2 regions of the Dyella sp. 2RAB6 genome follow, and region 2 is predicted to be linked to the other one. Evidence: riboswitches for the same ligand, from Rfam matches in the RefSeq annotation. Region 2 holds a riboswitch; the other holds the start of a gene.

Region 1 (3,407 bases), on a different contig from region 2:
GTCGAGGAAGGCGAGGTCGAGGTGGTGAACCCTTTTACGGGCGAACGCCATTTCCCTTCGACCTTGGGCCCGACCCAGTTCATGGGCGAGATCTCGTTCCTCAACGGCGGCGTATGGGCCTTGCCCATGCGTGCCGTGATGGACACCCGCGTGCTGGAAGTGCCGCGCGCCGCCATGCTGCGCCTGATGTCCGAAATACCGGAGATGTCGGACATCATCATCACGGTGTTTGCGGCGCGCCGGCGCCGCCAGCTCGATGAGCGCGATGGCACGCTGGTGCTTATCGGCGAGGATGCCGACCGCCACGTCCAGCGCATCGGCGAATTTGCCAGCCGCAACCGCCTGCCGTATGCGTCACACGCGATTGGCAGTGCGGAAGCCCATCGCATCGCGACCAGTTGTGCGATTTCCGCGGACTGTCCCGCGGTGATTTTCGGCCGCGACCACGTGGTGAGCGAACCGACACCCGACAAGATCGCCAGGCTGATGGGCCTCAGTTTCGAGCTGGCCGACGAGGAAGCGGTCGACGTGATGATCGTCGGCGGCGGCCCCGCCGGCGTGGCCGCCGGCGTCTATGCGGGCGCCGAAGGCTTGAGTGCGATGGTGGTGGAAGACATCGCCATCGGCGGCCAGGCCGGCACCTCGAGCCGCATCGAAAACTACATGGGCTTCCCCACCGGCATCTCCGGCGCGGACCTGGTGTGGCGCGGCGAAGTGCAGGCGATGAAGTTCGGCACGCGCTTCATCATGCCGCGGCGTGTGGTGAGCGTGGAGCGTCGGGAGGACGGCAAGTTCTGCTCGACCTTCGACAATGGCCAACGCCTTCTGGCGGGCGCCATCGTGGTGGCGACGGGCGTGCAATATAAGCGCCTGCCGATCGACCGCCTGGCGGAATTCGAAGGCGCCGGCGTCTATTACGCCGCCACCGAAAATGAAGCGCGCTATTGCAAGGACGGCGAGGCGCTGGTGATCGGCGGCGGCAACTCCGCCGGCCAGGCCGCCATGTTCCTGAGCCGATCGGCCAACCGCGTGCGACTGCTGGTGCGCGGCACCTCGCTGGCGTCGTCGATGTCGAGTTATCTATCCAGCCGATTGGAAGCGGACCCGAAGATCACCATCGAATATGGCTCCGCGGTGCGCTTGCTGCACGGTGGCGAGCGGATCGACTCCGTCACCATCCACAACAGCCAGAGTGGAACGGATTACACGCTGCCGACCTGCGCGCTTTTCATCATGGTTGGCGCGGAGCCCAATACGTCCTGGTTGTCGGGCCTGGTGAAGCTGGACTCGAAAGGCTTTGTCGAGACCGGAGAAGCCGCCGGGGCGGACTCGCCCTACGCAACATCGCAGCCGGGGATTTTTGCGGTGGGCGATGTTCGCGCCGGATCGGTCAAGCGCGTGGCTTCCGCGGTCGGCGAAGGCTCGGTGGTTATTTCAAAGGTGTGGGGCTATTTGAACGACTGACCGAACGATGGCCTCGTCGTCGGAACCGAGGGGTGCTGCGACGGACTTGATCCGCCACGCTCGGTTTCGATATCTCAGCAAGGGCGCCCTCCATTGATGGAGGAATGGCTATGTCCAAATCTTTTACACATCGTCTTGCGGTCGCTACGTCCTCGATGATTCCGGGGATTCATCCGGACGACCAGCATCTGGCGGATTCGCTGCGAAGCCTTGGCATCGAGACGGTGCCCTGCGTCTGGAACGACCCCGGCGTGGACTGGTCGCAATACGACGCCGTGCTGATGCGCTCCACCTGGGATTACTTCAAGCATTACGCCGAGTTCGGCGAGTGGCTGGATCGCCTGCCCGTTCCGACGATCAACGATAAGGCGATGCTGCGCTGGAACAGCGACAAGCGCTATCTGCCCCAACTGGCGGCGCAAGGTGTCGACATCATTCCCACGACCATTGCAGCGGGAACCGAACTGCGGCAAACGCTGGCCCGGATGCCTGGCCAGGAGGTGGTAGTCAAGCCGACGGTCAGCGGAACGGCCTGGTATACGGCGCGCGGTGTCGTTGGCGATGCCACGTTCGAGCAGGTCGTGGCGCAACTGCCGGTGGAGTTCGAGTACCTGGTGCAGCCCTTCGTGCCCGAAGTGGTCAGCGACGGCGAATGGTCCTTGCTGTTTTTCGATGGCGAGTACAGCCATGCGGTGATCAAGCGGGCAGCGGCTGGCGATTACCGGGTGCAGTCGGACTTCGGGGGTACGGCCGATGAGGTCGATCCCGATCCGGCGCTTATTGCCAGCGCCAAGCGGGCTCTATCCGCCGCCGCGGCGCTCGGCCATGCCGACAGTGCCTATGCGCGGGTGGACGGCGTGATCTGCAAGGGCAGCTTCCTGCTGATGGAGCTGGAAATGATCGAGCCGTTTCTGCACCTTGGCGAACAGCCGGGAGCGGCGGAGCGCTTCGCGGGTAATTTGCAGAGGCGGTTGGCTAGCCGAACCGCCTGAGGGTTTAAAGGGGACGGGTGGAGTTAACCCTGCTTAATTGTTCCCGTCCCCCTTCTACCCGACCCATCGGTTTCACGCCCCAGCCATGCCGCGCTCGGCGTACCGGAAAAAGACTTCTACCGCCCCGAGATGCTTCGTGCCAACGATAGCCGCGATATACCCATCCGGCCGCACCAACACCCACTGCCCCGCGGACATCGCATAGCCCGCCTGGAAATGACCTCCATCATCGACGAGCTCTGCGCCTTCGCCGACGATATGAATACGAAGCCCCGGCCGCGCCGGGACGCAAGCGCGGTCTGCTTCATAACCGAACAGCGTCCAATGCGTGCCTTTCAGCAAGGCAGACACCCGCATCGGTTGGCCGCTGGCGCCAAGCATCGGCGCATCGGGAGCACGGTCTCCGGCATAGGGGCCATGGACACGTTCCGGTAACTCCAGCGAAAGCGTGGAATCCGTATAACCAAGATCCAGCTGCCGCACATTACGACCACGCCGCATATCGCCCTGCTTCGCCGCAGCAAGCAACTGGGTGGAAAGCCCGAGCACCTCGGCGGCAACAGGACGGCGCTCCTGCTCGTAGGTATCGAGCAACGCATCTGCCGCGCCGCGCAGTACGGCGGCGAGCTTCCATCCGAGGTTGTAAGCATCCTGGATGCTGGTATTGAGCCCCTGGCCACCGGTCGGCGGATGGATATGCGCCGCATCGCCAATCAGAAATACATGTTGCATGCGGTATCGATCGGCCAGTCGTGCATTCATCTGATAGGCCGATGCCCACGAAACGGAGCTCACCAGCAAGTCGCTGCGTCCGGATCGATCGTGCAGCATGGCGGTGAGGCCGGCGGCGGTGAGATCGACCTCGCCTTCCATCGGTATCGGTGCCTGGATCTGAAACAGCTCCGTACCCGCCAGTGGACAGACCGCCAGCTGCCGTTCCATCGAGCCGTC
Region 2 (3,407 bases):
CCAGTTCGCGCACGAAGAAATTCGGTGTTTCCGCCGGTGCCTCGCGCGACGTCAGCGCACGCTTGCCCTGCGCATCGAGCAGCACCTGCGGCGCTTCGTAGTACGGCGCCTGCGAATGGAACAGGCGCTCGCTCTTGCCGCTGTCCAGGTCGACCTTGTCGACGAACGGACGATCGCCTTCCGGCGAAGCGCCCTTGCCGAGGCGGAAGATGCCGTGCCCGTCGGCAGCGACCACCAGGCGCTGCTCGCCGCGCTCGTCGACCGCGGTGGCGGGCAGGCCCGGATCCTTGTAGCGGTCCTCGGAGGAACCTTCGCGCACCAGCTTCGGCGCCTGCTCCGGATGGTCCGGCGCGATGCGCCACTCCTTCACCTGGCGCGTCTTCCACCAGGACTCCTCGATCAGCGCCAGCTCGCCGCTGCCCCAATAGGCGCCGGCGTAACGGCTGCCGAGCCTGGCCAGCACGGTGGGCTCCTGCGCGAACGGCGCGGCCTGGGTCTTCACCAGGTCGCGCACGTCGGCCTGGCGGGCGGGGTCGCCGCCATCCTGCGCTTCGGCCCACACCAGGGTGGCCGGGGCGTCGGCGCGCCAGTCGATATCGCGCACGCCGGTGCGCACCGCGTCGTTGCCGGTGGGCAGGCCGTCGACCAGCGGCTGGCGCGCGATTTCCTTCACCAGCTTGCCGTCCAGGTCCAGCACCTCGATGCGGCGCGGGAAGTTGTCCACCGGCACCAGGTAGGAGAACGGCCGCTCGACGCGTTCGCGCAGCAGGTAGCGGCCATCCGGCGACGGTTGCAGCGACAAAGTCAGCGCCGGTTCGCCGAGCTTGCTCAGCTTGCCGTCCAGGTCGACCAGGGCGGCCTGCGCGCGCAGGTAGTGCTCCAGCACGCGCGCGTCGTTCTCGTTGTGCAGCAGATCCTGATAGGTGGGAAGCGCTTTCACGCCGCCGCCGGCGCGCGTCTCCTGTGCATTCGGGCCAGTCGGAATGCCGCCAGCGGCGGGCGCTTCGCCCTGCCCGTCGGGCCGCAGTTCCACCAGCAGGCGCCGGCTGTCGGACATCCAGCGATAACCGCGGCCGGCCACCGTATTGAGCGGCAGCTCGGTGAGCCGGCGCGCGCTGTGCGCAGCGATGTCGACCACCCACAGCTCGTTGCGGCCGGACTTCGCGTCCACCTGGTTGAAGGCCAGGAAGCGCTGGTCCGGCGACCAGCTGGTGGTGGCGATCGACAACGGCGACGGCAGGCCCTGCAGGCGCTGCTCCTTGCCGCTGGCGATATCCAGCAGCCACAGGTCGGTGCCGAACGAGAAGCGGCTTTGCGCATAGGTGCGCGGATTGATGCGCAGGCCGGCCAGTTTCAGCTCCGGCTGCGCCACCAGGTCGATGCCGGGCAGCGCGGGGGTCTGGATCAGCGCCAGCAGGTCGCGGTGCGGGCTGATCGACAGCTGCGGCGGCCGCGGCGCATCGACCAGTGCCTGCAGCGGCGCGGGCGGCAAGCGGTAACCGTCGGCCGCGGCGGCCGGCGCCGGAGCGGCTTGCGGGGTGCGGGCGGAAGTGGCCAGGGGCAGCGCGGCCAGCAGGAGACCAACGAGAGCGAGACGCCGGAGCGGACGGTTCATGGGGGCAGAAAACCTGTGGCCGAATAAACTTGCGACCTTAGCGGCACGCCGCCGCCCGGGCCTAGGCCATCCGTCACGGTCCCGTCCGTTCAGGCACCACGGCCGGCTAGACGAATCCCCAACGCGCCCACCGGCTATACTTGCGAACTCCCGTCGAGGGGCGCTGCGACCGTGACTGTGCCGATCCCACCCTGGCTTGTTCCAGCTGGGGCTTGCGCAAGTCCGGCCAGGCTCGATGGTTTTCATGTTCAAACGGCGCCCGGTCAACCGATGCGGCATTCCCTGCCGCACAAACTTCCGGAGCCACACCTATGAACGCAGTCAGCAAAGAAGCCGCCGGCCAGGACTTCAAGGTCCGCGACATCGCCCTCGCCGATCTCGGCCGCCGCCGCATCCGCATGGCGGAAGAAGAAATGCCCGGCCTGATGCAGATCCGCGCCCGCTACGCCAAGGAGCAGCCGCTCAAGGGCGTGCGCCTGTCCGGTTCGCTGCACATGACCAAGGAAACCGCGGTCCTGATCGAAACCCTGAGCACCCTGGGCGCCTCGGTGCGCTGGGCCTCCTGCAACATCTTTTCCACCCAGGACGACTGCGCCGCGGCCATCGCCGCCTCCGGCATCCCGGTGTTCGCCTGGAAGGGCGAGACGCTGGAGGAGTACTGGGATTGCACGCTGGACATGCTCACCCACCCGGGCATGCAGGGTCCCGAGCTGATCGTCGACGACGGCGGCGACGCCACCCTGCTGATCCACAAGGGTCTGGACATGGAGAACGGCGACGACTGGGTCAACACCCCCAGCGGCAACCATGAGGAGCAGGTGATCAAGGACCTGCTCAAGCGCACCGCCAAGGAGCGTCCCGGCTTCTGGAAGAAGGTCGCGGCCGACTGGAAGGGCGTCTCCGAAGAGACCACCACCGGCGTGCACCGCCTGTACCAGATGATGGAAGCCGGCAAGCTGCTGGTGCCGGCGATCAACGTCAATGACTCGGTCACCAAGAGCAAGTTCGACAACCTGTACGGCTGCCGCGAATCGCTGGCCGACGGCATCAAGCGCGCCACCGACCTGATGGTCGCCGGCAAGGTCGCCGTGGTCTGCGGCTACGGCGACGTGGGCAAGGGCTGCGCGCACTCGCTGAAGGGCTTCGGCGCGCGCGTGATCGTCACCGAGATCGACCCGATCAACGCCCTGCAGGCGGCGATGGAAGGTTTCCAGGTCACCACCGTGGAAGACAGCCTCGGCATCGCCGACATCTATGTCACCACCACCGGCAACAAGGACATCATCACGCTGGAGCACATGGCGGCGATGAAGAACAACGCCCTGGTGTGCAACATCGGCCACTTCGACAACGAGATCCAGATCGACCGTCTGAACGGCGCCAAGGACGTGTCGCGCGAGACGATCAAGCCGCAGGTCGACCGCTATACCTTCGGCAAGACTGGCAACAGCATCTACATGCTGGCCGAAGGCCGCCTGGTGAACCTCGGCTGCGCGCACGGCCATCCGAGCTTCGTGATGTCCAACAGCTTCTCCAACCAGACGCTGGCCCAGCTCGACCTGTGGAAGAACAAGGACGTCTACGAGAAGACCGTCTACCGCCTGCCCAAGCAGCTCGACGAGGAAGTCGCCCGCCTGCACCTGGAGCAGATCGGCGTGAAGCTGACCAAGCTGACCGCCGACCAGGCCGCCTATATCGGCGTGCCGGTGGAAGGCCCGTACAAGCCGGACCATTACCGCTACTGAGCGGCGGTCCAGCCGGAAACGAAAAGCGCGCGGTTCGCACCGCGCGC

What was found. Region 2 has a riboswitch for S-adenosylhomocysteine ahead of ahcY (adenosylhomocysteinase). Riboswitches for the same ligand answer to the same signal wherever they lie in the genome.
Region 1: linked by a shared signal. The riboswitch ahead of AB4083_RS12165 (ATP-grasp domain-containing protein) and the one ahead of ahcY (adenosylhomocysteinase) in region 2 are both predicted to bind S-adenosylhomocysteine.

The regions. Positions count from the first base shown of each region.
Region 1 covers NZ_JBFRGP010000006.1:236,120-239,526, forward strand. The annotation lists gene AB4083_RS12160 (FAD-dependent oxidoreductase) at 1-1,464, shown strand, start outside; S-adenosyl-L-homocysteine riboswitch at 1,486-1,560, shown strand; gene AB4083_RS12165 (ATP-grasp domain-containing protein) at 1,575-2,456, shown strand; gene AB4083_RS12170 (FAD-dependent oxidoreductase) at 2,529-3,407, opposite strand, start outside.
Region 2 covers NZ_JBFRGP010000003.1:303,975-307,381, reverse strand. The annotation lists gene AB4083_RS07270 (S9 family peptidase) at 1-1,615, opposite strand, end outside; S-adenosyl-L-homocysteine riboswitch at 1,765-1,883, shown strand; gene ahcY (adenosylhomocysteinase) at 1,927-3,360, shown strand.